Regions from separate parts of the Erwinia sp. L03-1 genome, predicted to be linked through region 2. Evidence: predicted binding sites of a transcription regulator. Region 2 holds the regulator's gene; each other region holds the start of a gene.

Region 1 (7,392 bases), 1.4 Mb from region 2:
GCGCGATGAACGCGCATTGACCAGCATCAATCCTGGCTGTTGCGAGGCGTATTCCGGGAAATATCCCCTCAGCGGGTGCAGATACCGGTGTTCTTCGCGCCGGGTTTGAGTTTAATAATTAGCTGCACGTTGGGTTCATCCCCTACCGTACGGGATATGTGACCCACCCTGTTATCGCCAGGACGCGGATGTGAACTGCTGTCCGCATTGAACTGGACCTCGCCCGGCCCCTGGACCAGCGTGGTGCCGTCCGTGGTTTCAACGGACCATTTCCCGGAAAGGGTGATCACCCACTGTGGACCCGGTGCATGATGCCAGCTGCCGACGTATCCGGGGGGCAGGACGGCATAAGCAATACTTTCCACCTCGTCGGGTGACACGCCAATCCACTGCGGCGCAGAAGGGGGCGCATAGCTTTTGTATTCCAGTCCTTCAAAGCGGCAGTGACCGATATGGGTCGCGCCCTCGCTATCGGCCCATACGCTGGCGAATTTCACCGGAGGCTGCGTTTTTCCATTGCTGATGGTCTGCTCAGGCGCATCTGAGCGCACGGGGTGAACGCCGGGCCCGGTACTGGCACTGGCACTGGCACTGGCACTGGCACTGGCACTGGCACTGGCAGAGGAGAGAGCGGAACATCCGCATAAGAGTGCAAGCGTGAGGAGTGAGCTGTTTTTCATCGGTATTCCCTGTGGTTTAGTCCCAGCTATAAGCGTAGCGCCGAACTGACCTGAGTGCTGTGAGAATAGAGAAACGGCTGAATCGGAGGAGGATTTTCCAGAACATCAAGGATGTGCTACGTGCCAGACGCAGGGCGTTTTTGGTACGGGATGCCGGAGGTAAAATCAGGAGCGGAAAGCTTCCGCTCCTGGCAGGGATCAGATAGCGACAGGCGCCTTGATACCCGGATGAGGGTCGTAGCCTTCAATCTCAAAATCTTCAAAGCGATAGTCGAACAGCGAAGCGGGTTTACGCCTGATGGTCAGCTTCGGCAGCGAGCGTGGCTCGCGGGTAAGCTGCAGCCGGGTCTGTTCCAGATGGTTGCTGTACAGATGCGTATCGCCGCCGGTCCAGACAAAGTCGCCGACCTCAAGGTCGCACTGCTGCGCCATCATATGCACCAGCAGCGCATAGCTGGCGATATTAAATGGCAGACCGAGGAAGATATCGCAGGATCGCTGGTAAAGCTGACAGGAGAGTTTGCCGTCAGCCACGTAGAACTGGAAAAAGGCGTGGCAGGGAGCCAGCGCCATCTCGTCAAGCTCACCCACGTTCCAGGCAGACACAATAATACGACGCGAATCCGGATCGGTTTTCAACTGTTGCAGCACCTTTTCGAGCTGATCGATCTGGCGGCCATCTGCCGCCCCCCAGCTGCGCCACTGCTTACCGTAAACCGGGCCGAGATCGCCGTTTTCATCTGCCCACTCATCCCAGATGGTGACCTTATTTTCCCGCAGATAGGCGGTATTGGTGTCGCCGTTAAGGAACCACAGTAGCTCATGAACAATTGAGCGCAGATGACACTTCTTGGTGGTCACCAGTGGAAAGCCTTCCTGTAGATTGAAACGCATCTGATGACCAAATATCGACAGCGTACCGGTGCCGGTGCGATCGTTTTTCGGCGTGCCCTCATCGAGCACTTTTTGCATTAACGCCAGATACTGTTTCATTTTCCCTCACTCACATGCTGCTGTGTACGGCGACGGTAAGCCCATACCATCATAATCACACCCGCCAGAATCATCGGCAGAGAGAGTATCTGGCCCATGCTGATGGCGTTATCAAACAGGCCGAGCTGCGCATCCGGCTGACGAAAGAACTCGACGATAATCCGGAACGCGCCATAGCCAATCAGGAAAAGCCCGGACACGGCCCCCATAGGGCGGCTTTTACGGATAAACAGGTTGAGAATAATGAACAGAACCACGCCTTCCAGCGCCAGCTCATAAAGCTGCGAAGGGTGACGCGGCAGCACGCCGTAGGTGGCCAGCAGTGGCTGCCATTCGGGGTGAGTCGCGGCCAGCGCCACGTCTTCACTTCTTGAACCCGGGAAGAGCATCGCCCAGGAGAGATCCGGTGCCACCCGTCCCCACAGTTCGCCGTTGATAAAATTACCCAGGCGACCGGCGCCCAGGCCGAAGGGGATCAGCGGAGCAATAAAGTCAGATACCTGAAAGAAGTTGCGTTTGGTGCGATGGGCGAACCACAGCATCACGCAGATAACCCCAATCAGGCCACCGTGGAACGACATGCCGCCGTCCCAGACTTTGAACAGATAGAGCGGATTATCAAGGAACAGCGGCAGGTTGTAGAACAGAACGTAGCCGATGCGGCCGCCAAGGAATACGCCGAGAAAACCCGCATAGAGCAGGTTTTCAACTTCCTCTTTTTTCCAGCCGCTGCCGGGCTTGTTCGCGCGGCGAACCGCCAGCCACATCGCAAAAATAAAGCCCACCAGGTACATCAAACCATACCAGTGCAGCGAAATCGGGCCGATAGAGAAAATTACCGGATCAAATTGGGGGAAAGCCAGATAGCCGTTAGTCATCTTTCACCATTGTTAATGTCTGTCCTGACCAGCAGGCGACGGAATTAATCAACCAGTGCGCGCAGCGCTTTAAGGCGCGCATCATAGCACAGCCGTGATTATTGCGGTTTGTGGGAACTGTAAACTTTGTAAGCCGCTGGCCTCAAAGTACGTCGCCGGGACTTTTATGCAGACTTCTGCGAGCCAGCTCGTACCCGCCTTACCACGACGGGTTTACGCTGCTTTACTGCTTCCGGTGGACAGCGCCCTAACGACCGCCACGGATCAGGCCGCCAAGGCCGCCTCGCTCCATAAAAGCGGAGACAAGGTGACGGACATCAGCCGCCGTCGTGGCCTCCAGGCTTTGCCCGGCCAGCCTGCGGGCCTGCTCCAGGTCGATATGATTCAGCAGATATTTCACCCGCGCCACGTTGCGGCCGTTCATGCTGAGGTGATGAAAGCCCAGCCCCACCAGCAGCGTGACGCTCATCGGATCGCCCGCCATTTCACCGCACAGGCAGAGCTCAAGCCCCGCCCGTTCGCACTCCGCCGCGATAGTCTGTAAGGCCCGTAATACCGCTGGGTGCAGGCTGTCATACAGGCTGGCTACCCGCGTGTTGTTACGGTCGACCGCCAGCAGATACTGCGTGAGATCGTTGGTCCCCACCGAGACGAAATCAACGCGCTGCGCCAGATGCCCGATCATAAAGATCATTGAGGGAACCTCAATCATCACGCCAATACGCGGTACCGGGATAGCGTATCCCAGCATCTCTTCCACCTCACGCGCGGCGCGGTCGATCAGCCGCCTGGCCTCGTCGATTTCATCAATGCTGGTGATCATCGGCAGCAGAATACTGAGGTTATCGCTGGCAACGTTGGCCCGCAGCATTGCCCGGACCTGCACGAGGAAAATTTCCGGCTGATCCAGCGTCAGGCGGATCCCCCGCCAGCCCAGGCAGGGGTTCTCTTCGCTGATCGGCATATACGGGAGCTGCTTATCGGCTCCGATATCCAGGGTGCGCAGCGTTACCGGCTTACTCAGAAACAGCTGTAGCATGCCCTGGTACTGTGCCACCTGCTCCTCCTCCGAGGGGAAGCCGTTTTGCAGCATAAAGGGAATTTCAGTGCGGTACAGCCCGACGCCATCCACCCAGCTGCCAAGCGACTTTTCATGCTCGGCACTCAGGCCCGCATTAAGCATCACCTTCACCCGTTCGCCACTTTTTAGCAGGGCCGGCCGCTCAACCACGTCTTCTGCCAGCTTGCTCAGCTCGTTCTCTTCACTGATAAGCCGCTGGTATTCCTGCACCAGTACCGGTTCCGGATCCACCAGCAGCTCGCCGCGATAGCCATCGACGATCAGCAGCCTGCCATTTAGCAGTTCAGGCTGGATATCAGCGCCCATCACCGTTGGGATCCCCATGGCGCGGACCATAATGGCCGCGTGGGAATTGGATGCGCCATCCCTGACCACTACGCCAGCCAGCCTGTCGTGCGGCAGCTCGGCCAGCGTGGTCGCGGTCAGCTCATCAGCCACCAGCACAAAGCGCTCAGGCCAGGTATTGGTGCCCTGAATGGTATCATCAAGGTGAAAGACCAGCCGCTGCCCCAGCACGCGCAGATCGCCCGCGCGTTCGCGCAGATAGCTATCCTGCAGGCTGGCAAACTGGGCAGCGAATTTTTCGATGACCTTTTTGACCGCCCATTCAGCAACCGATCCAGCATCGATCTCAGCAAAGAGATCCTTTTTCAGGCGGGCATCGCTCAGCAGGTGCGAGTAAAGATCAAAGATCGCCGCGCTCTCTTTGTGCACCCCCGCCGTGAAGCGTTTACTGTAGCGACGGAATTCAGCTGAAGCCTCATCCATCGCCAGCGACAGCCGCTCACGTTCGCGTTGCGCATCCAGCGTAGAGGCGGCAAAGATGTTATCCAGCGAGGGCTGCGTACTGTCCACCCACCCTTCGGCCACGGCGACGCCGGGTGATGCGGCCAGCGCTTTTATGCGGGTTTGTCGGTATTGCCCAAACAGCGCGTTAAGCTGCGACTGCGAAAGAATCGCCGCCATCTGCGTGGCGAGCGTGACCAGAAACGACTCTTCGCTCTCGTCAAACTGTCGGTGCTCACGCTGCTGGACCACCAGCACGCCGAGCAGCTGGCGACGGCTGATGATGGGGACGCCAAGAAACGAGCGAAAGCGCTCTTCTTTTACGGAAGGAACATATTTAAAGCTGGGGTGGCTCTGCGCATCTGCCAGGTTAATCGGCTCGGCCAGCCGTCCTACCAGCCCGACGATCCCTTCGTCAAAGGCCAGCGCAACCGTACGACCACGCGGTTTTTTCAGCCCGCGGGTAGCCATCAGGTAATAGCAGCGGCGGTCATGATCGGCCAGATAAACCGAACAGACCTCGATATCCATCGCCAGAGAGATTTCGTTGACCAGAATATCGAGCGCCTCGGTAAGCCGTGGGGCGCCCGCAACTTTTTCAACTATTTCGCGTAGCTGTGTGAGCATAATCCGGGTGGCCTAACCTCTCTTCCGTCGATAGAGCGCATTTCGCTGTACGGGGATCTCCTGTAACGGCATGACCACGCCGGAAAACTCCTTCATGACCCGGCGGTAGACGTCGCGTTTAAAAGAGACAACCTGGCGAACCGGATACCAGAAGCTGACCCACCGCCAGCCGTCGAACTCCGGCGTGCTGCTGGTCTGCATGTTGATGTCCGCGTCATTGCACATAAGCTGCAGTAGAAACCATTTCTGTTTCTGGCCGATACACACCGGCTTTGTGTCCCAACGCACCAAACGTTTTGGCAATTTGTATCGTAACCAGTTTCGGGTTGAGGCAAGAATACGAACATCCTTACGATGAAGGCCAACTTCCTCGAAGAGTTCGCGGTACATGGCCTGTTCCGCCGTCTCGCCAGGGTTGATCCCCCCCTGCGGGAACTGCCAGGAGTGCTGACCATAACGCCTGGCCCACAGCACCTGTCCCTGTCTGTTACAAATTACGATACCAACATTCGGGCGGTAGCCATCATCATCGATCACTGGACTACCTCAAACTAAAACTCGGATGTTCTGATTGTTTCATACTCCTTAGAGGCGGTAAACCACTGCTTTACACCCTGAATGGGGGCCTGATAAGGGATAACTCACACCGCTCAACAAAGTTATAAACAGAAATCGTCGATTTTGACCGATCTTATTCACCTTTTCTGTGGATAGCTTTGTGCAGAACTCATTTACCGTTTGGGGAAAACTTTCTGAAGCCCTTTACAGCCGTCTCGCTGAGATGACATTAACCCCTTATCGTGCATAGGATTTATCTGCATTTCACGCTGATTAAGGGGGGGATCAAACTGCCCACAGCTTAGAAAGATCGTTAGCTGGTGAAAGATCGAGCACTGGAGTTTTTATCCACAGGTTATGCTGGTATCCCAGGCATAAATTGGCTGAAATATGGTAAAAGTGCCGCCGTCAAGGCTGTAAATCGAAACAGTGTTAAGGTAAATCATGAGTTATCCCATTTTTCTGTGGATAACAGGGGGTGAGATCCTGTTCATTGTGGCTGACAACCGGGGCATAAGATCCTGCCGTGCTGACGTTCCCCCCTTTTGCAAAGATAAAAAAGCGCTGTTTATCATGCTATTATTATTGTTTTCCGCAGCCCGGGAACAAACTTTTACTGCGGCAGAAAAGAGTGCTGTTTTTTTGAACAACAACCGGGAGTTATTCATGTCCCCTGATTTCATCCCCCTGCCCCCGCCGGAAAATGAAGATCTGCTGCTCGAACGCGCCAGCAGTCTGGCGGGCTATACGCTGGGTGAACTGGCGCAAAGGGCCGGCCTTCCCATTCCGCAGAATTTGAAAAAAGATAAAGGCTGGGTGGGGATGCTGCTGGAAATGTATCTGGGCGCCAGCGCGGGCAGTAAGCCCCAGCAGGATTTTCCGGAGATTGGCGTAGAGCTAAAAACGATCCCCATTGATGCGCGGGGCCGTCCGCTGGAGACCACGTTTGTCTGTGTCGCTCCCCTTACCGGCAATAGCGGCGTGGTGTGGCAGACCAGCCATGTGCGTCATAAGCTGGTGAGAGTCCTGTGGGTGCCGGTCGAGGGCGAGCGCGCCATACCGCTGGCGCAGCGCCGGGTTGGTGCACCGCTGCTGTGGAGCCCGGATCGGGAAGAAGAAGCTCAGCTCCGGCGAGACTGGGAAGAGCTGATGGATATGATTGTACTGGGTCAGGTTGAACGGATTACCGCCCGGCACGGCGAGGTATTGCAGATCCGCCCTAAAGCCGCCAACAGTAAGGCGCTTACCGAAGGCATTGGTGAAAATGGTCAACCGATTGCGACTCTGCCTCGTGGTTTTTATCTGAAGAAAAACTTCACGGCTTCGCTGCTGGCCCGCCATTTTTTGCTTTAGCTTAGCGTACTGATGCGTATACTCCTCGTTTAACTTTCGTTTAGGATAAGACGCCTGTATGTTTGAATGGATTGCAGATCCGAACGCCTGGCTGGCACTGGGCACGCTGACGATTCTGGAGATCGTCCTCGGTATTGATAATATTATTTTCCTCACCCTGGTTGTGGCTAAGCTTCCGAAAAACCAACAAAATGCCGCGCGCCGCACCGGTTTAGCGGGCGCAATGCTAATGCGCCTTGCCCTGCTCGCCTCCATCGCCTGGATTACGCGCCTGACGACGCCGCTATTTACCCTGATGGAACACCCTTTTTCCGCACGCGATCTGATCCTCTTCTCGGGTGGACTCTTTTTGCTGTGGAAATCCGGTAAAGAGATCTACGACACCATTCAAGGCAGTGACGAAACGCATGAAACCCAGGTTAACTCTTTTATGGGT
Region 2 (7,392 bases):
GTAGCTGTCCAGTTCGTCGATACCGATGCGCGTTTTTACCGTCACCGGGATTGAAACGCGATCGCGCATGGCTTTAATGCCCTCGGCAACCAGCCCGGCTTCCCCCATCAGACAGGCACCGAAGCGGCCATTTTGTACGCGATCGGAGGGACAGCCGACGTTCAGGTTCACTTCGTTATAGCCACGCGCTTCGGCCTGACTGGCGCACTCGGCCAGCGCAGCGGGATCGCTGCCTCCCAGCTGAAGGGCAACGGGCTGCTCCTCCTGACTCCAGGCAAGATAGTCCCCCTTGCCGTGAATAATGGCGCCGGTGGTAACCATCTCGGTGTAGAGCAGTGCCTGACGCGTCAGCTGGCGGTGGAAATAGCGGCAGTGGCGATCGGTCCAGTCGAGCATCGGCGCGACAGAAAAGCGGTGTGCAGGTAGGTTCTGGGTCATAAAGCGCGCAAACTCGGTATATTTAATAAACGATGATAATGTGTGCAATGGTATCACGGCTTGATGCCGCAATCATTAACACCGCGCGTTGAGTGTGTCGCCTCAGGAAGTGATGGGGGGCAGGCGTGGCGGGATGCATAACGTGTTGGCAGGAACGCACAGCACGTGCGCCCTGCCGCCACCGTTAGAAAGTGAAGTTTAGCTGAGCAACGGCACCCCAGGTATGGTCGTCGCCTTTCATACCCGCCAGATCCAGATGGACGCGGTTATAGGGAGAGATGCCAAAACCGGCGGTGACCACGTTTGTATCGTTGGATTTCATATCGGCACGGTAGCCGGCACGCAGCTGCAACCAGCTCAGCAGACGGTACTCGGCACCGACACCCGCATACTGGCTCTCATCCTGCGATTTAAATCGCTTCGTGGGCGTGGCGTCAACATCCAGAGCGGTGGTCAGACGATCGATATGGTAAGAGATCCCCGGCGTCACGATGGGGCGGATCTGATAGGTATCCTTATAGCCGTTAACCTCTTTCGTCTCCAGATCGCGCGAAATCAGGTTCTGCGCGTTCAGGCCCAGCGTCCAGTTTTCGCCCAGATCGGTCGCGGCACCGGCATCAATGTTAAAGCCGGTATCAGAGTTTTTATAGCGCCCTTTAGTAAAGTCGGACTTGTTGTAGTTATAAACCGAGGCGCTGTAGTTATACAGGTAGGTTCTCTGCAACTTCGGCGTCACGCCGAACGACACCGGATGCCCGGCGATACTGAATTCATGAGCAACGGCGATGCCGTAGTCATAGACAATGGCCCCGCGCCCCAGTCCTGCTGATGTCAGTTTACTCTGGTCGCCCGGCAGCGGAAAAATCGTGCCATCGGCCACGCCCTGCAGGTAATCAATATCGCTCTGGCTGACGGCAGCAGTAATGTGGGCCGTGCCGTAGGCTTTGGTCACAAAGGCAAACGGCAGCTGTTCATTCGGGATGGTGACGGCAAAGGCGGCGCCTGCGGTGCCGGAGGCTTCATTGCCCTTTATGTGACGCAGCTGGCTGGCAAGATCGCCCGCGGCAGCCTGGATTTTCGGGTAGTCGGCAAAGTTGAAGGCGCCACTGCTGGCAATATCCTTGTAGCGATCGACGCTGTCGGTCAGGTCATCGACTTTATCAATCAGCTTATTTTTGTCCGTTACCTGTAACCCTGCCGCGGGCAGAATGATACTGACGTCATCATCGGGCTGAGCTTTTGTCATCAGCGCCGGGTTAGCCAGCACCGCCGTGCCGTAGGTGGAAGAGGCGACGCCCGTTCCCCCCATTGCATCGTTACGCGCATCATAATAATTACCGGCAGCAAGAGCGCTCAGAGGAGCAAGGAACAAGACGGGGAAAACCGCAGGCCGGGACAGCCTGTTCAACTTACCGATCAATTTAATCATTTTACCGTAGACCCATCCAGAAAAGGAAAAAGCGCTTAACGTAAGCGAGAAGAGTGCGACTGCCTGCATAATGGACACAGAGGCAGCTATTCATTGCCGTGAAGTAAATAACAATGCGTGGGCTTATCAGCTCATTGCCGATTTATTTATCTGTTATCACACTAATCGTTTAGCCCGGTATCTCAATCCTTTACGCTTAAAATGCCGCTATTCCTTATCTCAAGGTAGTCAGTAACGTTTGTGGCTGCAAATTACATAAAAGATGTTTTATAGACCTTTTACGTCATATCTCTAAATGCTCTGACAGATTAAGAGAGCTTAATGATAGCCCCTTTAGTCAAATACCAATCATTTCTGGAATTTTTTCAGCAGCTTACCCCTGACGGTTAATTCACAAAAGAGGTGCGCGAGGGGATTCGGCGTTTTGTGGCGGGCGTGATAACATAACAATTCGATCTGGCGTGAGGGGGAAGAAAAATGACCACTAGCAGTGCTGAAAAAATCCTGTCACAAGCGGAATCACTTTGTCAGCAGCGTAATGTAAGACTGACGCCTCAGCGTCTGGAAGTGCTGCGGCTGATGAGCGGACACCACGGGGCCATTAGCGCCTACGATTTGCTTGATCTGCTGCGCACCACGGAACCCCAGGCTAAGCCCCCTACCGTCTATCGCGCGCTGGATTTTCTGCTGGAACAGGGATTTGTTCATCGCGTTGAGTCTACCAACAGCTACGTTGTCTGCCATCATTTTGAGCAACCTTCCCACACCTCTGCCATGCTGATCTGCGATCGCTGCGGGTCTGTCGCCGAGAAGCACGCGGAAGGGGTTGAAAATATCCTGAATACGCTGGCCCTTAACTCAGGCTTTACCCTGTCCCATAGCATCATCGAAACGCATGGATTATGTCGGGACTGTAGCGAGGTTGAGGCCTGTACCCATCAGGACAATTGCCACCACGATCACACCCAAAATGCCGGTAAAAAGCGCGGACGCTAACCGGAATGCGAGAAACGCCCCCAGGAGATACATTCAGGACAATAAAGAGGTAAAGATCGCAGATCGTTGCTCAGGTTGGTGTGTACAGGATAACCACTCAGCCTGGATCGTATGATAACTGCCTGGGACAGGGTTTGGATGATTGCCGCTCAGGTGTGGTGTGGGTAAAGGTTGAAAAGGGGATGCGGAGTTTAAGCGGCACGGTCCATGTGCCTGGGTAGGAGTATCTTCCTGAAACGCTTTAATGCTGTCAGAGAAAAGAACTTACTTATCAGAAGCGGTGATTATTGTGGCTTTCCCAGTCGCTGACTTCTTTCTCAGCCTGGTCTTTTGCGTAGCCATAGCGCTCCTGAATTTTACCGACCAGCTGATCGCGTTTACCTTCTACGACCGTCATGTCGTCATCGGTCAGCTTGCCCCATTTTTCTTTCACTTTACCCTTCAACTGTTTCCAGTTACCGCCGGCTTCATCTTTATTCATCTTGTGTCTCCTGACTTTGAGTGTAAAGAGCTTTAGGTGTAAGAGATTTAGTACAATCGTCTAAGCATAACGCCTGGCAGCAATATAAAACGCTGCTGAACTGCTTAACCTAACGATAATTGTAGTAGAAGATGAGGGGATTGCACGGAACGACACGATAATAAGCGGCAGATTAAGACTATTCCTGCCCGGGTGGATAAAAAACTGTTTTTTATCAATGATTAACCAGGCGATGCAAGATACATTTCACTGACCCGAAGGCAAAAACCACGTTCCGTTGCGCTGGTGCCGCCGCCATATCGCGCCCTGCGTTAGCCCTCTTAACAGCAGAAAAACCGTGACCGCCAGCCACAGACCGTGATTCCCCAGCACCGGAACGGTAATCAGGGTCAGGCCATAACCCAGCGCCGCCAGTGCCATGCTGTTACGCATCTCTGCGGCGCGGGTTGCACCGATAAACATGCCATCCAGCAGGTAACACCAGACGCCGCATACCGGCAGAAGGACCTGCCAAATCAGGTAGCGATCCGCCTGCTGCTGTAAAGCAGGGATCGAGGTAAGCAGTGCGACAATATAAGGCCCGGCAAAGGCATAGAGCAGTGAGAAAAACAGCGCGACCCATCCCGCCTGACGGCATGCCGCGTGCCATATCAGCAGCACAAGATTCGCCAGCGTGGCAGGCGCGCTGAGCCAGCGGATATGCATAAACAGTGATGCCTGGTACTGCACGTCAGGATCGCCGCCGACCAGCGTCAGCGCCAGATGCGTAAGAGGGGATTGCAGGGCGATAAAAGCCAGTCCGCCCGCCAGCGCAATGCAGAGAGGCTGCATAAGCGCGCGTGCAAGCGCAGCTTTGTCACCCGGCACCGAAAGCCTGAGCGGTCAGTCCGGTGGTGCTCATGCGCAGAAAAAGCAGCAGCATAAACAGGAAGCTGGTGATGGTGGTGCCGATCGCAACGCCCGCAAGATAGACAGGCTTATCGAGGTGGCCAATGACAGCGGTATCGACCAGCCCCAGCAGCGGCACGGTAATATTTGAGAGGATCATCGGCAGCGCAAGCCGCCAGAGGCTTTTGTCAGCAGCGTTTAGAAATCGCATCGGTACCCACTGCGCGACGGGTGTCTGCGCAAGTCACTGTCATACACATCGTCTGCTGAGTGGTAGCCAACGATAAACTGACGCGCTGGCGAAGCGGCGCGTCAGTTAACAGTCAGTTAGAACGGATAAAACGGTTATCAAACCCAGTTACCGTTACGGATCACACCCACGGCAAGACCTTCAATCGACAGGGTCTGCTGGCGAAGATCGACGACGATCGGCTCGAAATCGCTGTTTTCAGGCAGAAGATGGACCGTGTTGCCCTGCTTTTTCAGCCGTTTGACGGTAACTTCATCATCAATACGTGCAACCACAACCTGGCCGTTACGCACTTCCTGGGTTTTGTGCACCGCCAGAAGATCGCCATCCATAATGCCAATATCTTTCATCGACATGCCACTCACGCGCAGCAGGAAGTCGGCGCTGGGTTTAAACAAACCTGGGTCAACCTTGTAGTGGCCTTCGATATGTTCCTGGGCCAGCAGCGGCTCACCGGCGGCGACGCGGCCAATCAGCGGCAGGCCTTCTTCGTCTTCCATCATCAGTCGAATGCCGCGCGAGGCACCGGACACAATCTCAATTACGCCTTTACGTGCCAGTGCCTTGAGATGTTCTTCCGCCGCATTTGGGGAGCGGAAGCCAAGCTGTGCGGCAATTTCTGCCCGCGTTGGCGGCATGCCGGTCTGGTTAATATGGGCGCGTATCAGGTCATAAACCTGTTGCTGTCTTACCGTTAGTGCTTTCATCCCGCCCCCTGGTTGTTTATACAGTCGACTGTGAGTATATACAGGTATTTGCGCAATGAAAACCTAAAGATGGACAAAAAACAGCAGTTTGTCTGATTCTGGAACGTCTATCGCATATGTGGCACTAACAACATCAGCCAGGTGGTCATCGCCATGAGAATAGTCAGCAGCACTGCCGCTGAACCCATATCCTTTGCGCGGCCTGCCAGCGGGTGCCGCTCACTGCCGATGCGGTCCACTATCGCTTCTATGGCGCTGTTAAGCAGTTCAACCACGACCACCAGCACCACCGAACCGATCAGCAGCACCCGGGTTATCGGCGTCACGTCCAGCCAGCAGGCCAGCACGATGGCGACAAGCGCCACAATGGCTTCCTGACGAAAAGCCGCCTCGTTTTGCCATGCCGCACGCAGTCCCTGCCACGAATAACCTGCGGCCTTGATAATTCTGGTCAATCCGGTGACGTTATTTGTCATAATGAGGGAACCCTTTGAACTGTTTAACGTCAATGTCTGGGTGGCGCACATTTTGCAACACCACAGATCTCACTGGCGCTTTCTGGTATGCTTGCCGCGCTTTGCTAACAAGAGGCTTCATGTTGTCTATGTCAGGTTGGCGTAATTTATATTATAACCTATTGAATTTACCGGTTAAATTCTTGCTAAAGAGTAAGGCGATCCCCGCCGAGCCGGTCGCTGAACTGGGGCTTGATACGTCGCGCCCTATTATGTATGTGCTGCCTTACGATTCAAAGGCCGATCTGCTCGCGCTACGTGAACAGTGTCGCAAACAGGATCTCCCCGATCCCTTAGATCCGCTGGAAATCGATGGGACAGTGCTGCCCCGCCATGTCTTTATTCATGACGGTCCGCGCGTATTCCCCTATTTTGTGCCGAATATTGAATCGGTAAAGCTGTTTCACGAATATCTGGATCTGCACCGCAGCAACCCGCTGCTGGACGTGCAGATGGTCCCGGTATCGGTGATGTTTGGCCGCGCCCCTGGCCGTGAGGTTCAGGGCGAGAGTCAGCCCCATCTTCGCGTGCTTAACGGCATTCAAAAGTTCTTCGCCGTACTGTGGCTGGGCCGTGACAGCTTCGTGCGCTTTTCGCCGATGCTCTCCCTGCGGCGCATGGCAACGGAGCACGGCACCGATAAAACCATTGCTCAGAAGCTGGCTCGCGTGGCGCGCATGCATTTTGCCCGCCAGCGCCTGGCCGCCGTTGGACCGCGCCTGCCCGTTCGCCAGGACCTGTTCAACAGGCTCCTGCAGTCCAGGGCGATTGCTAAAGCAGTAGAGGACGAAGCGCGCAGCAAAAAAATCCCCTTTGAAAAGGCTCAGCAGAATGCCGTTGAGCTGATGGAGGAGATTGCCGCCGACTTCTCTTATGAAGCCATACGCCTGACCGACCGCATTATGGGCTGGACGTGGAGCAAGCTTTATCAGGGTATTAACGTTAACGGCGGCGAGCGCGTACGCCAGCTGGCGCAGGATGGACACGAGATAGTCTATGTTCCCTGCCATCGCAGCCATATGGATTATCTGCTGCTCTCCTACGTGCTCTATCATCAGGGGCTGGTGCCGCCGCACATTGCTGCCGGGATCAATCTGAACTTCTGGCCTGCCGGGCCGATATTCCGCCGCCTTGGCGCGTTCTTTATCCGCCGTACCTTTAAAGGCAACAAACTCTACTCCACGGTATTCCGCGAGTATCTGGGCGAGCTGTTCACCCGCGGCTACTCGGTCGAGTATTTTGTTGAGGGCGGACGTTCGCGCACCGGTCGCCTGCTTGATCCGAAAACCGGCACGCTGTCGATGACCATTCAGGCCATGCTGCGCGGCGGCAACCGTCCAATCACGCTGGTGCCGATCTATATCGGCTATGAACACGTTATGGAGGTGGGCACCTATGCGAAGGAACTGCGTGGCGCGACCAAAGAGAAAGAGGGCTTTTTACAGATGGTGCGCGGGTTACGCAAGCTGCGCAACCTGGGTCAGGGCTACGTCAACTTTGGCGAGCCGCTGCCGCTGGTCACTTATCTGAATCAGCGCGTCCCGGAATGGCGCGACGCCATCGATCCTATCGAAGCGCAGCGTCCCGCCTGGCTCACCTCCGCAGTTAACGACATCGCCTCGCAGGTGATGATGCGTATAAACAACGCCGGGGCGGCTAACGCCATGAACCTCTGCGTCACCGCCCTG
Region 3 (7,392 bases), 1.5 Mb from region 2:
TTATACAAGATTTCAGCCTGTTAAGCACCGGGGACATGTGTTTCACCTGATGTTCAGATCGCAATGGCGCGAACATCCTTGTTTTGTGTGCGGCTGCGCGATAAAAACTGTTATTCTTAACCCGTTATATAGTCAGCATGAGATTCCGATGAAATATCAGCAACTGGAAAATCTTGAAAGCGGTTGGAAATGGAAATACCTGGTAAAAAAACACCGGGAGGGTGAGGCGATTACGCGCTATCTGGAAAACAGCGCGGCACAGGTTGCTGTCGACGAACTTCTGGCTATGGAAAACCGACCGGTGGATGTGCTTATCTGGATAAGCAAGCATATCAATCCTGCGCTTGAAAACAGAATGAAGCAGACCATTCGCGCTCGTCGCAAACGGCATTTCAATGCTGAGCATCAGCACACCCGTAAAAAGTCGATCGATCTGGAATATCTGGTCTGGCAGCGACTGGCGGGGCTGGCCCAGCGGAGAAGCAGCACGCTTTCAGAAACCATCGTGCAGCTGATTGAGGATGCAGAACGAAAAGAGCAGTATGCGAACCAGATGTCATCTCTCAGGCAGGATCTTAAGGCCATATTAGGTAAGCCAGACTGAATTCCAGCAAGAGTTCTAAAAAGAAAACCCCGCCGGAGCGGGGTTTTTTTATCAAAGAAAGAACTTAGCTCTGTGGCTGAGTTACAACGTCTTTGATACCTTTAACTTCGATTTCTACGCGACGGTCCGGAGACAGGCAGTCGATCAGAGCCTTACGGCCTTTCACGCTGTCACAGGTGTTGCCGGTAACTGGGTTAGATTCGCCCATACCGCGTGCAGAGATCTTGTTAGATGGGATGCCTTTAGAAACGAGGTAGTCAACGACGGACTGAGCACGTTTCTCAGACAGTTTCTGGTTGTACTGCTCAGAACCGATGCGGTCTGTGAAGCCCAGAACGACGACTGAACCGTCTTTAGGATCCAGTGAGCTCAGCTGGGTGTACAGCTGATCCAGAGCCTGCTGACCTTCTGGCTTCAGAGTAGCCTTGTTGAAGGTGAACAGAACGTCAGACTTCATGGTGAAACGCTTGGTTTCAACAACTGGAGCCGGAGCAGGTGCTGGAGCCGGAGCTGGAGCAGCATCATCCTGACCGAAACGGTAAGAAACACCAACGCTCAGCATGGCGTTATCAGGACGCGTACCAACGGTACCTGCATCACCGATGTTGTTAACCCACTGGTAGTCCAGACGGGTTGCCCAGTTTTTGGTCAGTGCGTATTCAACACCAACAGCTGCCAGCGGAGAAACGCCGGTGTCGTGGTCGCTGATACGGTTGCCAGTCAGGGTGTTCTGCTGAGTAGAGTCTGCACGCCATACCATACCACCCAGACGTGTATAAACGTCCAGATCGTCAGCAATTGGGTAGCTCAGTTTAGCAGCCAGCTGAATGCCCTGTGCTTTGAATGCGCCGTTTACGTTGTTGCCTTTGTGAGGCATACGACCCAGCCAGTCATAACCCAGTTCGAAGCCCAGGTACTGATTAGCCTGATAACCACCGAATGCACCAGCGCCAAGCTGGCTCTCGTGAGTTGGGCCATCATTGTTGGAATAACCGTTACCGTAGTAACCAGTGTCGTGGTACTGAGACCAGCCCAGTTTAGCACCGGTGTACCAGGTGTTATCTTTCGGGGCGGCCTGCGCTACGGTAGCGAAGCCAGCCAGTGCCACTGCAATTGCGATAGCTGTCTTTTTCATTTTTGCGCCTCGTTATCATCCAAATAGGCAATGAGCTTTCATTAGCTCTTTGATTAAATCCTTCGCCGGGTTATGAAGCTCGATTGTGACTCATCCAAAAAATGGTGGTTATTGAGCACCCTGGCGACGTAAAGTCTACAACGTACCAGCAAAGTTACAAGTATGATGTGAGCGACAACAGCAAAAAAAGTTCCTTCCGCACACAAATTTTCACATTTGTGGACAGGTTTCATCCTAAAAGAAGAGGTTTTAAGAGCTGCTAAACCATTGTTGTGCCGCGCCAGCCCATTATCAGCCGCTATTCGCGGGCCTGATGGAAAATAATCATGAGAAAATTCTTATTTTTACTTAATGATACAAAGTAGAGTGAATTTTTATCCCGTTGCACGGTCTGGAGATAACGATTTTTGTCCGATCGGGCCGCATGATCAATCCCAGAGCATTTCCTGCAGAAGCCGCATGCTGAAGTCTGAGGCGATCTTCCAGCGTAATTTCACCGGGCAACCAGCCCAGAACCACACTGTAATTGCCGGTTTGCAGCGCTTTAATCATCGCTTCAACGGTAGTGATAGCGCCTGACTGACTCACCTGCATGACTTTATCCAGCGGTAAACCCGATTGCATTAGCCAGCTGCGGCTCAATTTTTGCTGAGGCGTTAGCCATAGCTGCCAGCGCGATTGCGTACCAAGCTGCTGAAGCAGAGGCAGTAACAGCATTTGCGTCATGCCTGGCTGGTTTTCACTGTAGTTCAGTTCGCTGATCAGGCCTGTTGCGCCCTCAGTCTGAGATGTGTCACCGGCACAGGCTGAAGTTGAATTAAAAGCAGCGGTGCGAACACGTGGCTTCAGAGAATGAGTATACATAATGGCTTCGCTCTCAGGGTTACTGTATGAATATACAGTATAGGCAGGGTGGGTAAAGATCAACCTTATTTTTTTGAAAATGCCTCGCAAAAAAGAAACGTAAATGTCCTTCCAGGCAATTATTCATTGAACCCTTAACGTCGATTGCATACTTTCTACAGCGCAGGAAAGAAAAAGTTTTACGTAAGGACGGCTTTGGCACAAGGAGAGAGAAATGCATGATTCAAAAGTAAAAATTGAGCAGGCTAAGCGTGACCTGGCCGCATTAGGACATATCGACAGTCGCAGCCAGTTTGGCGGTTACAGTCTGTCAGTGGGGAAAGTGGTTTTTGCGCTCATCGCCGAGGGGGAACTTTATCTGCGTGCCTGTGAACAGGCTAAGCCCTATCTGGTTGAGCGCCAGATGGAACCTCTCTGTTTCAACAAAAGAGGAATACCGGTGACGCTGGATTATTATCGCGTTGATCCGGCGCTCTGGTGCCAGCAGGAGCAACTGATCGCTTTGTCCAAACTTTGCCTGCAGGGGGCGCGTAAGCATCGGGAAGGGGTTTTACAGAACCGGAGACTGAAGGATCTGCCCAACCTGAGCTTACGTCTTGAACTCGAACTGAGAAGGGTAGGGATCAGCAGCGTACAAATGCTGAGGGAACAGGGGGCTAAGGAGAGCTGGTTAAAGCTCCGGGCCTGTAATAAGAACCTCAGCATCAGCGTCCTGTTTGCGCTTCAGGGGGCGATACTGGGGCGTCATCATCAGGCGCTGCCTGATGACATTAAAGAAGAACTTCGGGAGTGGCACCGGATGACGCTCCGGTGCTCACAATGAAGGTACGGATACCCCTAAATCTTATTAATGAGGACCTGCTTTCTCAGCTGCGCTAGTTCGGGTAGGAGCGCAATAAGTAAGCCGACCTGTTGCAGAATGAGAGGCTCTTTCGTCTCCGGGTCGGCTTCCATGGTTTCAATTCGCTCAGAAAGGCATGCCAGTGCGTCTGTGGCTTTTACCTCATCAACGCTTTTAACCTGTAGCACGTCGTCAACATAGCAGACAGCATCCTCCAGTACTTTCAGCATCAGTTCATGCTGAATTTTTTCCCGGTGAGCGCCCAGCGCCGAGATATAGCTGAGAAAGGAGTGATTCAGACACATCAGACGAAAGGCCGCTTCCCGCAGGGGGGCATCCGCATTTTTCTCGGCAGAAATCGCCGACACGACAGATGCCAGCTCAGCGTCGCTGTTATGCGCATCACGGCGCGCAATACGATAAGCAAGGCGATTATCTTTACCCTGATGGTATTGCACCAGGATGGCATCAAGATAGCGACAGTTGGCGCTCACCGCCTGCTCAGCGACGGCGGAGAGCCGCCTGAAGCGCCAGTCGGGCCAGATAAAGGCAACAGCCAGCCAGGCGAGCGCGCATCCCAGCAGCGTATCAATAATTCTCGGCAGAGCGACTTCATATCCCTCACCCAGTAGATTGAAGCAAAACAGTACCAGTAAGGTAATAAACATGGTTGCATGGGCATACTGAGACTGGCGGAAGGCGAAAAACAGTACGCCGGTCACCACGATAAGGATCAGTTGCCCCTCAACCGAAGGCACCAGCCACAGCAGCGGCAGGCCGATGATGATACCGATAACCGTGCCCGCGATACGCAGAGCCAGCCGTCTTTTGGTGGCATTGTAATTAGGCTGGCAAACAAACAGACTGGTTAGCAGTATCCAGTAGCCATGTTGAAGTCCAGTTACCTGAATAAAGGTATAACCTGCGCAGAGCAGAAGTGACATGCGAACGGCGTGTCTGAATAAAGGCGATTCAGGGGAAAGGTGTCGACTCAGCCGCAGCCTGATATCGGCCCAGCCCGTGAGCCCTTCACTGGAAAGCGTGCTGTCGTGGCTTTGCGTGCCAGCAGCCTGAAGCTGTTCGGATTCGATTGTGGCCAGCTGTGCGTCGACGGCCCGCAAATTGTTCAGCAAATAGTGCATGGCTTTCACTTCACCACTGGCGGGCTGTGTGTTCTTTAGCCTGTCCAGCGCGGCCTGAAGATGAACAAACACCCGCTCAAACCGGCCATCGTGCTGGTAAGTTTCCCGCATCAAAATGCAGTTGGCCAACTGACGGCAGGCACCGGCCTGCATGGATAGCAGGCGCTGAAAGCGGAAAAGAATATCGCTGTAGCGATACTCCTGACGCAGCGCGTGATACTGGACGTGCGAGGAACTGGCGCGTTCATGGATATCCTGAGCCACAAAATAGTAGTGCAGCGTCCGACGCGTACCACGCTGCCCCCGGTCTCCCCGCAGGCGGGACTGGATTGAGATTTTTGCCTGATTCAGCGTGGCAACCAGCTGACTGTTTGCCATTGCAACCTCTATCAGGGTGTCGCTGTCGCCCTCTTCGGCATCAGGATCGAACAGGCCTGCCTTGGCATCAAGATAAAGTGCCAGCCCCTCATAGCATCGGGCCATATTCTCCTGGAGCGGACGAATAGGGAAAATGACGTGGCCGGTCAGCGTTAACAGGTTGTACCAGGCAGCGCCCACCAGCAAAAGCACGGGCTGGAGATACCACTGGGGGAACAGACCTATCCCTAACAGGGTATAGATAGCAATGAGCAAGGCACCAAACGCAATGGTGGCGTAGCGCTGGCCAAGCGCTCCCAGCAAAATAAACCCCCAGGTTGACACCGCCAGGCCAGCGGTAAACAGCCAGGGCTGGGGGGAAAGGAGTTCGACGGAAACCGACGCTACGCAAAAACAGACCAGGGTGATAAGCAGGTTTCGCAATCTGCCGCTCAGGCGATCGTCCAGATCGGCCAGCGCAGCGGCGACCACGCCAAGGGTTAGCGGAATGGTCCAGGTTATTTGATTTAACCACCAGGGTAAGCCGGTGGTCCCCGCAAGGGCGATAAATATCCGCAGGTTGTAAAGCAGGGCACTATTGTAGGCATAGCGCCGAAGGCCGCGCGTAAGCGTGATTTGCATAGTCAGTTAAAACGGCGGCGGGCATTGGCTTCACGGGCAGCCTGAGCCACTTCAACCGGAACCACACGGCGGCCCACTGGCCAGAGCGCGATAGCAGCAATCTTAAAGTTGGCAATGCCCAGAGGGATGCCAATCAGGGTGATGCATTGAGCAATGCCGGTCAGAACATGCATCACGCATAGCCACCAGCCGAAAAGAATAAACCACAGCACATTTAGCAGTGTTCCGCCCGAGTTCAGCACCGCGCTCTTCCGGTCAGGATACAGCTCGTCAACGTGCACCGCTTCATTGCCAAAAGGCACAAGGGAAAGTCGGGTGATTTCCCAGCAGGAGCGGGTTAACGGCAGCGTGACGATAAAAACCACGCTCAATACCGTGGCCAGCAGCCAGCTGAGCGTGGTGAGAAAGCCACCTAAAACAAAGTTAAGAATGTTTAAAACAGTACGCATGGGGACAATCCTTAGGGTAAATACGAGTCGCATAGCTTAATGGACTGATTATACCGTTTTTTAACTCTGGAGCGGTACACCCCCGCCGGGTAAACTACCGCCTGGAGAATTCAACAGTAGCCAGGGTCTCGTCATGGAACTGAAAGCAACGTCGCTGGGTAAACATCTGGCGCAACATCCCTACAATCGGGTGCGGCTGCTACGCGCCGGCGTCGAGGTCAGTGGCGAAAAGCATGAATACCTTATTCCGTTTAATCAACTGTTAGCCATCAAGTGCAAGCGAGGTCTGGTCTGGGGGGAGCTTGAGTTCTCACTGCCGGATGACAAAGTGGTGCGGCTGCATGGCACCGAATGGCAGGAAACCCAGCGCTTTTACCATCATCTCAGCCACGCATGGCAGCTCTGGAGCGAAGAGATGAGCCTGGTCGCTGCTGACGTACTGGAGAGTCTGGTCGAAAAACTCCACACCTTTGAACAGCAGGACAAATGGCTGAAGCGCAGTGATGTGGCTGACTGGCGCAGCGTGATTACAGAAGCCTTTTCCTCTTTACCGCTACCCGTTGCGCGATTAGAAGAGTTTGATAACTGCCGGGATGCGGCCCTGTTTTGTTTGCGCTGGCTGGAAAGCGGCGATGCACAGCGCCAGCAGCGCAATACCAGCTGGACAGAAAAAATGCTGGAGCAGTATGCAGACTTTTTTAACAGGGTTGAAACCTCTCCGCTCAATGCTTCTCAGGCGAGGGCGGTGGTCAACGGTGAGGATTCACTGCTGGTACTGGCGGGAGCAGGCAGCGGCAAAACCTCAGTACTGGTCGCGCGAGCGGGATGGCTGTTAATGCGGCGACAGGCCGCGCCAGAGCAAATCCTGCTACTGGCCTTTGGTCATCAGGCCGCTGGTGAGATGAACGATCGCATCCGAATACGGCTGGATGCGGAAGGCATAGAAGCCCGTACTTTTCACTCCCTGGCACTGAATATCATCAGCCAGGGGAGTAACAAATCTCCGACGATAAGCAGGCTTGAGACCGACAGTGGCGAGCGGCATAAGCTGCTAATTGCGGTTTGGCGTCAGCAGTGCAGCGAGAAAAAAGCGCACGCGAACGGCTGGAGACAGTGGCTACAGGATGAACTGGCGTGGTCGCCTGGCGAAGGGGAATTCTGGCAGGATGACCGACTGGCTAAAAAGCTGGCGGGCCGGCTGGAACGTTGGCTGGGGTTAATACGTATGCACGGCGGGGCGCAGGCGGAGATGATTGCATCCGCACCGGAGGCGATACGTGACGTTTTCTCTAAGCGTGTAAAACTGATGGCCCCCCTGGTTAAGGCCTGGAAAAGCGCGCTGAAAGAGGAGGGCGCTA
Region 4 (7,392 bases), 1.3 Mb from region 2:
CCTTATCTGGCAGAGCAGATCTACAAACTGACCGAAGGGAATCCTGAAGCGCAGGCGATGGCCCACGCGGTGGTGGGTGCTGTAACATCATACGCGGCCGGTAGCAGCGCCCTGGCAGGCGCAGCCGGAATCGCCTACTCTGTAAGACCCTCCCTTTACTTTGCTTCCCCGGGCCCGTCACATGCTCTATTTGAAGATATTTATTATTGGTTTTATCTGCCTGCTGCTGCTGTCGTTTGCGCAAAGTTATCTCAGTGCGAGCCACAGCGGCGTGGCGCTGAGCGGACAGAGTTGGTCTGGCGCCCGTCGTGATTCTGCCGGAATTGCCCCGGACGCGGCCGCTTTTCGCAACAGTGCGATAGTGCAGGTTTATACCGCGCCGACCTTTGGCTGGCGTGGCCTGGTGGCCGTTCATCCCTGGATTATCTTCAAAAAAGCAGGGGAAACGGTATTCACCCGTTACGAGGTGGTCAGCTGGGGCAGCAGCAACGTGGTGCGGCGTAACTACGCGCTTCCCGACGGCTACTGGTTTGGCGCTACCCCTCGTCTGCTGGCAGACCATCGCGGCAGTGCGGCCGAGGCGATGATCCCGCATATTGAGGCCGCCATCAAAAGCTATCCCTGGCCTCATACCTATCGCGTCTGGCCCGGCCCAAACAGCAACACATTTCTGGCGTATATTGGCAGGAAAGTGCCTGCGCTGAGGCTGGATCTGCCCGCGAATGCCATCGGGAAGGATTACCGCCCGCTGCATAATCTGGTTGGCCTGCCGCCGTCGGGCAGAGGCGTGCAGATCTCTCTGCTGGGGGCTTTAGGCCTGACGCTGGGCGCGGAAGAGGGAATTGAGTTCAATATTTCCGGCCTCAATTTTGGTATCGACGTTAAGTCGCCTGCGCTGCGTCTGCCCTTTATTGGGCGGATGGGGGCGAGTAAAGTCATTACCGACGCGCCTGCGGGGGGGTGAGGAGTGCTTCCGGGACCTTAATGAGCGCTTCTGGCAAGGTAGCGTCAGTCAAAGTCGAAATGATATCGGGGATCGGGCGAATGATTGCAGAGGAGAGCTGACGCCGACCGAATACTGTGTAAAAATACAGGCCATTCTGAACAAATGTGGTTGTCATGGCGCTAACAGTCGCGTTAAAAGCGCAAATTGCGGAGTGGTACAAGGCCCTCCAGCAGCAAATACCTGATTTCATCTCCCGCGCTCCTCAGCGGCAGATGATCGCTGAAGTGGCGAAAACGCTGGCGGGTGACGATGGTCGTCATCTGGCCATTGAAGCGCCAACTGGCGTCGGCAAAACGCTCTCCTACCTGATCCCCGGCATTGCCGTCAGCCGGGCTGAAGAAAAGCCGCTGGTGGTCAGTACTGCCAACGTCGCCCTTCAGGATCAGATATTCAGCAAGGATCTGCCATTGCTGAAAAAAATCATCCCCGACCTGCGTTTCACCGCGGCCTTTGGCCGCCGACGCTATGTCTGCCCGCGCAATCTTTCTGCCCTGGCCACCGACGAAGAGAAGCAGGGCGATCTGCTGCTGTTTCTTGATGATGATATGACCGCCAGCAAGGAGGAGCGGGCATTCTGCACCGGGCTGGAACAGAAGCGTAACCGCCATCAGTGGGATGGTCTGCGCGACCACTGCGACGATACCATCGAAGAGTCGCTGTGGCAGCGTTTGAGCACTGATAAGGCCAACTGTCTTGGTAGTAACTGCCACTGGTATCGCGAGTGCCCCTTTTACGTTGCCCGCCGCGAAATTGAGCAGGCAGATGTCGTCGTCGCTAATCACGCGCTGGTGATGGCGGCGCTGGAAACGGAATCGGTGCTCCCGCCGCCCAAAAATCTGCTGCTGGTGCTGGATGAAGGACACCATTTGCCGGACGTCGCCCGCGATGCGCTGGAAATGAGCGGTGATATCACCCCTGGCTGGACCACGCTCCAGCTCGATCTTTTTTGCCGTCTGGTTGAGCAGTGCATGGCGCAGTTCCGTCCGAAAAGGCCGCCGGCGCTAAGCAATCCGGAGCGGCTTAAAGCCCACTGTGAAGAAGTGCGTGAACAGCTCCAGCAGCTGTCACATTTGCTGGCGCAGTTTCTGCCGCCGGGTAATCAGGAGGGGGAGTACCGCTTTGAAATGGGTCTGCTGCCCGAGGAGATCCTCACCCTGTGCGCGCGGCTGTTTAAGCTTAGCGACGGCCTGCGCGGGCTGGCAGAGGCGCTGCTGAACGATTTAAGCGAAAAGTCCGGGCAGTATGATGTCGTTCGTCTGCACCGAACGCTGATCCAGATGAATAAGGCGCTGGGCTGGTTCGAGGCCAGCAGCAAGCTGTGGCGGCTGGCGGCAATGGAGCGGGCGTCGGGTGCGCCGGTGTCGAAGTGGGTGACGCGCGACCTCCGCGAGGGCAGCGCCCACCTGACCTTTCACTGTGCCGGGATCCGCGTTAGCGAGCAGCTGGAAAAGCTGCTGTGGCGTAAAATTCCTCATGTGGTGCTGACCTCGGCCACGCTGCGCTCGCTGAACAGCTTTCAGCGGCTACAGGAGATGTCCGGTCTGAGTGAAAAGGTGAGCGATCGCTTTGTCGCGCTGGACTCTCCCTTCAACCATATTGAGCAGGGCAGGCTGGTGATACCGCAAATGCGCTACGAGCCGATGCTGGCTACCGAGGTCGAGCATCTGGCGGAGATGGCGCACTTCTTCCGCCAGCAAATTAAAGAGGCAAAGCACAAAGGACTGCTGGTGCTGTTTGCCAGCGGGCGGGCGATGCATCAGTTTCTGGCTTATCTGCCCGAGCTGCGGTTAATGATGCTGGTGCAGGGGGACAGACCGCGACCGGCGCTGGTGGCGCTGCACCGTAAGCGGGTTGAGCAGGGTGAAACCAGCGTGCTGGTTGGGCTACAGTCCTTTGCCGAAGGGCTGGATCTGAAGGGCGACCTGCTTTCTCAGGTGCATATTCATAAAATTGCTTTCCCACCGGTGGACAGTCCGGTTATTTTGACCGAGGGAGAGTGGTTGAAAAGCCTGCGCCGCTATCCGTTTGAAGTGCAGAGCCTGCCCAGCGCCTCGTTTAACCTGATTCAGCAGGTCGGCAGGCTGATCCGCAGCCATACCTGCTACGGTGAAATCGTTATCTACGATCGGCGTCTGCTGACGAAAAGCTACGGCGCCCGCCTGCTGGGCGCACTCCCGGTGTTCCCGATTGAACAACCGGCGATGCCCGAGGGTAAGCTGCCCACGGTCAGCCCGATGCTGAGCGGCAGGAAATCGACCACGCGCCGTAAACGTTAATGAATCAACAGAGCAACCGCATGGACTACAAACAGATTATTAAAGAGATTGGGCGCGGGAAAAATCATGCCCGTGATATTGATTTTGCTACCGCGCGCGATCTTTATCGACACATTCTGGCGGACGAGGTGCCCGAGCTGGAGCTGGGCGGCATGCTTATCGCACTGCGCATTAAGGGTGAGGGCGAAGAAGAGATGCCGGGATTTTATGCGGCGATGCAGGAGCGGGTGACGCGTCTCACCCCCCCGGGCGGGCGGCCCATGCCCGTGGTGATCCCAAGCTACAACGGCGCGCGCAGGCAGGGGAATCTGACGCCGCTGCTGGCGCTGCTGCTTTCGGCGCTGGGGTTTCCGGTGCTGGTGCATGGGGTGAGCGACGACCCTACCCGAGTGACCAGCGAAGCGGTTTTCCGGGCGCTGGGCATTGATGCGGTAACGGATGCGGCCCAGGCGCAGGATAAACTTAATCGGGGGGAACTGGTGTTTATCTCCGTCGGCACGCTCTGCCCACCGCTGGAAAAACAGCTCTCTCTGCGCTGGCGGATGGGCGTACGTAATAGTGCGCATACCCTGGCGAAGCTGCTCACGCCCTTTGCCGAAGATGCGGCCCTGCGCCTCTCCAGCGTTTCTCACCCGGAGTATATTCCCCGGGTGGCGAAGTTTTTCCACGCCACTGGCGGCAGGGCGCTGCTGCTTAACGGTACGGAAGGTGAGGTATATGCTAATCCGCAGCGCTGCCCGGCTATCAGCCTGATCGCCGGTGCTGAGCCGGTTGTTCTGCTGCCGCGTCAGGAAGAGAGTGGGACTGGCCGCGATGCGCTGCCGGCAGAGAAGGACGCTGCCACCACGGCCGCGTGGATCGCGCGCTGTATGCAGCGTGAAATCGCGATACCGCAGCCGCTGCGTCAGCAGATTGCCTGCTGTTATGTGGCAACCGGGCGAGCGAGAGATGTTGAAAGCGCGCTTGTGCAGATTGAACAGGCCGGCTATTAAGCTGAATGCTGACTAGCTTGCCGGCAGGAGCTGCTCAGCCAGCGTACTCCACAGCGCAATGCCTTCGCCAATCATCTCATCGTTGAAGTCGTACTGCGCGTTATGCAGCGGAGGCGAAGCCGTCGCGCCATCTGCCCCAATCCAGAAATAGGCGCCGGGGCAGGCTTCCAGCATGCAGGCAAAATCCTCTGACGCCATTGAGGGGTTGACCTCCCAGTGTACGTTCTCCGCCGGAAGCAGCGACAGCGCACACTGACGCACCTTTAGCGCCTCGGCCGCGTTATTGGTGGTCACCGGATAGTCCGTCAGGTACTCGATCCGCCCTTCGATCCCCAGCGGGACGGTAAAGGTGGTGACGAAGGCATCGATCATCTCCCTCACTTTTGCCCGCACATCGGCCTGAAGACAGCGTAGCGTACCGCGCAGCACCACGGTCTCTGGAATAACGTTGATCGCCTCGCCGCCGTTGATTTGCGTGATGCTGACCACGGCGGACGCGAGGGGAGAGAGACGCCGGGCCGGAATGGTTTGCAGCGCCAGAATTAGCTGGGCAGCCGCGACCACCGGGTCGGCTCCGTTTTCCGGCATGGCGGCATGGCAGCTTTTGCCGTGCAGGGTGATTTCAAACGCGTCCAGCGACGCCATCATCGCGCCGCTGTTTACGGCCATATGGCCGACGGGCAGACCCGGCCAGTTGTGCATGCCATAGATAGCCGACATTGGAAACAGCTCAAACAGGCCATCGGCCACCATTTTACGCGCGCCGCCAAGATTCTCTTCGGCAGGCTGAAAAACGAAATGCAGGGTGCCGCTAAAGCGCCGCGTCGCGCTGAGATGCTTCGCCGCCGCTACCAGCATCGCGGTATGTCCATCGTGACCACAGGCGTGCATAACGCCCGGCTGCGTCGAGCGCCAGGCTGGATTGCCCGATTCGGTGATCGGCAGCGCGTCCATATCGGCCCGGAAGCCAATGGTGGGGCCGGGGCCATTTTCCAGCGTACCGACCACGCCTGTCCCGCCCAGGCCGGTATGCACCTGAAGCCCGGCAGCGCGCAGCTGTTCGGCCACCCAGCCGGAGGTTTTAATCTCCTGGTAGCCCAGTTCGGGCTGCGCATGCAGCTGTCTGCGCCAGCCGATAGCGTCTTCAATGAGCGAAACGGGGATAGCCATATCGTCCTCTCCTTCCGGGTGTTAGTCCTGTCATCTGGCTGATGTAAAGTAGCATAAAATGACTGCCCGCACCGTGCGCCTACAGCAGCATCCTCTCAATATCCTGCCAGCTATCTGCCCGACGATAGCCGGTCACCTGCAAATTGTGCGGGGCAGTATACAAAATGCCTTCACCGCAGAAATTTTCAAAGTTAAAGGCATTATCGTCGATCATGTAATCGGCATTGATAACGCTTTTAAGACCGCAGAACACAATATTTGTGGGCCTGATGGCCGGGAAATGCCGCTTAAGCCAGCTGAACTTGGCGTTAAATGAGGTGGGAACTTCCATTGCCGCCGTGGTAATGAATATCTCATAACGCTTGCTCAGTTCCGCAATCACCCGCTGGCTGTCGCCGATGACATCCAGGTCGGCAAAAAAGTCTGGATCGCTGGCCAGCACCATCATCTCATTGAGCATCTCAGGGTTTTTATGGCGCAGGTCGAAGAGGTTCAACTCGCTGGCGGTCAGCGACAGAGAAAAATGTGCGTTGACGGTATTGAGCATTTTAAGGTGGAAATCGGCAATAACTTCATCCATATCGATGGCAATTCTTTGCATTGTCACTCTCGTTCACTCCTGTTGTTGAAAGCGGCCAGACATTGTAGTGCCTGACCAGGATACAGCAGTTGCCTCCCGGCTACCACCCGGCGGCGCAGCCGGGCAGGTTAAGCGCCATCCATTTACTGACGGTTAACCCGCTACTTTCTGGCGTCCGGGCGCACCAGGTCAAAACGCAAATCGTCACTGATGGCGTAATAGGCGCTCGGGCCGCCCGCGCGGAGGATAGGATGGGCTTTAGCCGTCTGATAAATCCCCTCTTCCAGCAGGTCGTTATCGATATGAATGGCAACCACTTCACCCAACACCATCCACTGCTGGAGCTTCGCGCCGTCTGCGCCCTCCAGCTGAAGCACCTGCGTCAGTTTGCATTCAAAATTCACCGGGCTTTCCGCCACCATACTCACCGCCACCTGCGTGCCGGGGATGGCCGTCACGCCAGCCAGGGCGAACTCGTCTTCACCGGGCGGCACGCTGGCGGAGCTTTCATTCATTGCCACCGCCAGCTCGCGGGTAGCCAGGTTCCAGACAAACTCGCCGGTCTCGACAATATTGGCCACGCTGTCCTTCCAGCCCTGACTGGAAAAACCGATAATCGGGGGCTGGTAGTTAAAGCAGTTAAAAAAACTGTAGGGGGCGAGGTTACGGACACCGACGGCACTTTGCGAGCTGATCCAGCCAATTGGACGCGGGCCAACGATTGCATTCAGCGGGTCGTGCGGCAGGCCGTGGCCAAGCCGGGGTTGGTAAGAGTGGCGGGTACGCGACATGGTATCTCCTCAGAAAATGAATGACTCACTATAATAGCCGCTCCCGCAGGGAAAAAAGCCGGGAATGGTTTACGATTTTTACGCCAGCAGGTATCTTACGCGCCTTAAGATAAGAGAGCCGCCCATGAAAAATACCACCGTAAAAACTCAGCTACACCCACGTAACCGCCATCGCGGACGCTATGACTTCCCCGCGCTGATCGCCAGCCATCCGCCGCTGGCGACCTTTGTGTCGGTCAATCAGTACGGTGATGAGACGGTGGACTTTGCCAATCCGGCGGCGGTGAGAGTGCTCAACCAGGCGCTGCTCCACCACTTTTACCAGATTGAAAGCTGGGCGATCCCGGAAGGATTTCTCTGCCCGCCGATCCCAGGCCGCGCCGACTATCTGCATTATCTGGCGGACCTGCTGGCCGAAGATAACAAAGGCGTTGTGCCACGCGATCTCACCCTGCTGGATATTGGCTGCGGGGCTAACTGCATTTATCCACTGATCGGTCACCGTGAATATGGCTGGCGCTTTACCGGCAGTGAGGTCAACGAAGAGGCGATGCGGGCGGCCAGCGCGATTATCACC

The links. Region 2 encodes LexA, which represses DNA repair genes until DNA is damaged. Its sites were predicted from a motif close to TNCTGTATGTACATACAGNA; they were not measured.
Region 1: a site for LexA is predicted at 6,016-6,035, ahead of mutH (DNA mismatch repair endonuclease MutH). Genes of this name have one in related genera too.
Region 3: a site for LexA is predicted at 2,624-2,643, ahead of sulA (SOS-induced cell division inhibitor SulA). Genes of this name have one in related genera too.
Region 4: a site for LexA is predicted at 1,077-1,096, ahead of dinG (ATP-dependent DNA helicase DinG). Genes of this name have one in related genera too.

The regions. Positions count from the first base shown of each region.
Region 1 covers NZ_CM178762.1:813,490-820,881, reverse strand. The annotation lists gene AC4PCC_RS03785 (prepilin peptidase-dependent protein) at 1-27, opposite strand, end outside; gene AC4PCC_RS03780 (hypothetical protein) at 69-680, opposite strand; gene thyA (thymidylate synthase) at 879-1,673, opposite strand; gene lgt (prolipoprotein diacylglyceryl transferase) at 1,670-2,551, opposite strand; gene ptsP (phosphoenolpyruvate--protein phosphotransferase) at 2,799-5,045, opposite strand; gene rppH (RNA pyrophosphohydrolase) at 5,058-5,582, opposite strand; gene mutH (DNA mismatch repair endonuclease MutH) at 6,270-6,956, shown strand; gene AC4PCC_RS03750 (TerC family protein) at 7,015-7,392, shown strand, end outside.
Region 2 covers NZ_CM178762.1:4,312,522-4,319,913, forward strand. The annotation lists gene dusA (tRNA dihydrouridine(20/20a) synthase DusA) at 1-438, opposite strand, end outside; gene AC4PCC_RS19790 (conjugal transfer protein TraF) at 623-1,867, opposite strand; gene zur (zinc uptake transcriptional repressor Zur) at 2,345-2,863, shown strand; gene AC4PCC_RS19800 (CsbD family protein) at 3,135-3,344, opposite strand; partial or broken gene AC4PCC_RS19805 (MATE family efflux transporter) at 3,591-4,443, opposite strand; gene lexA (transcriptional repressor LexA) at 4,581-5,189, opposite strand; gene AC4PCC_RS19815 (diacylglycerol kinase) at 5,297-5,665, opposite strand; gene plsB (glycerol-3-phosphate 1-O-acyltransferase PlsB) at 5,794-7,392, shown strand, end outside.
Region 3 covers NZ_CM178762.1:2,844,695-2,852,086, reverse strand. The annotation lists gene matP (macrodomain Ter protein MatP) at 149-604, shown strand; gene ompA (porin OmpA) at 669-1,739, opposite strand; gene sulA (SOS-induced cell division inhibitor SulA) at 2,088-2,603, opposite strand; gene AC4PCC_RS13200 (TfoX/Sxy family DNA transformation protein) at 2,818-3,426, shown strand; gene yccS (YccS family putative transporter) at 3,441-5,585, opposite strand; gene AC4PCC_RS13190 (YccF domain-containing protein) at 5,588-6,034, opposite strand; gene helD (DNA helicase IV) at 6,168-7,392, shown strand, end outside.
Region 4 covers NZ_CM178762.1:2,996,451-3,003,842, reverse strand. The annotation lists gene AC4PCC_RS13850 (hypothetical protein) at 1-312, shown strand, start outside; gene AC4PCC_RS13845 (DUF3750 domain-containing protein) at 197-964, shown strand; gene dinG (ATP-dependent DNA helicase DinG) at 1,120-3,282, shown strand; gene ybiB (DNA-binding protein YbiB) at 3,303-4,274, shown strand; gene AC4PCC_RS13830 (M20 aminoacylase family protein) at 4,287-5,444, opposite strand; gene AC4PCC_RS13825 (5' nucleotidase, NT5C type) at 5,524-6,045, opposite strand; gene AC4PCC_RS13820 (flavin reductase family protein) at 6,186-6,815, opposite strand; gene rlmF (23S rRNA (adenine(1618)-N(6))-methyltransferase RlmF) at 6,940-7,392, shown strand, end outside.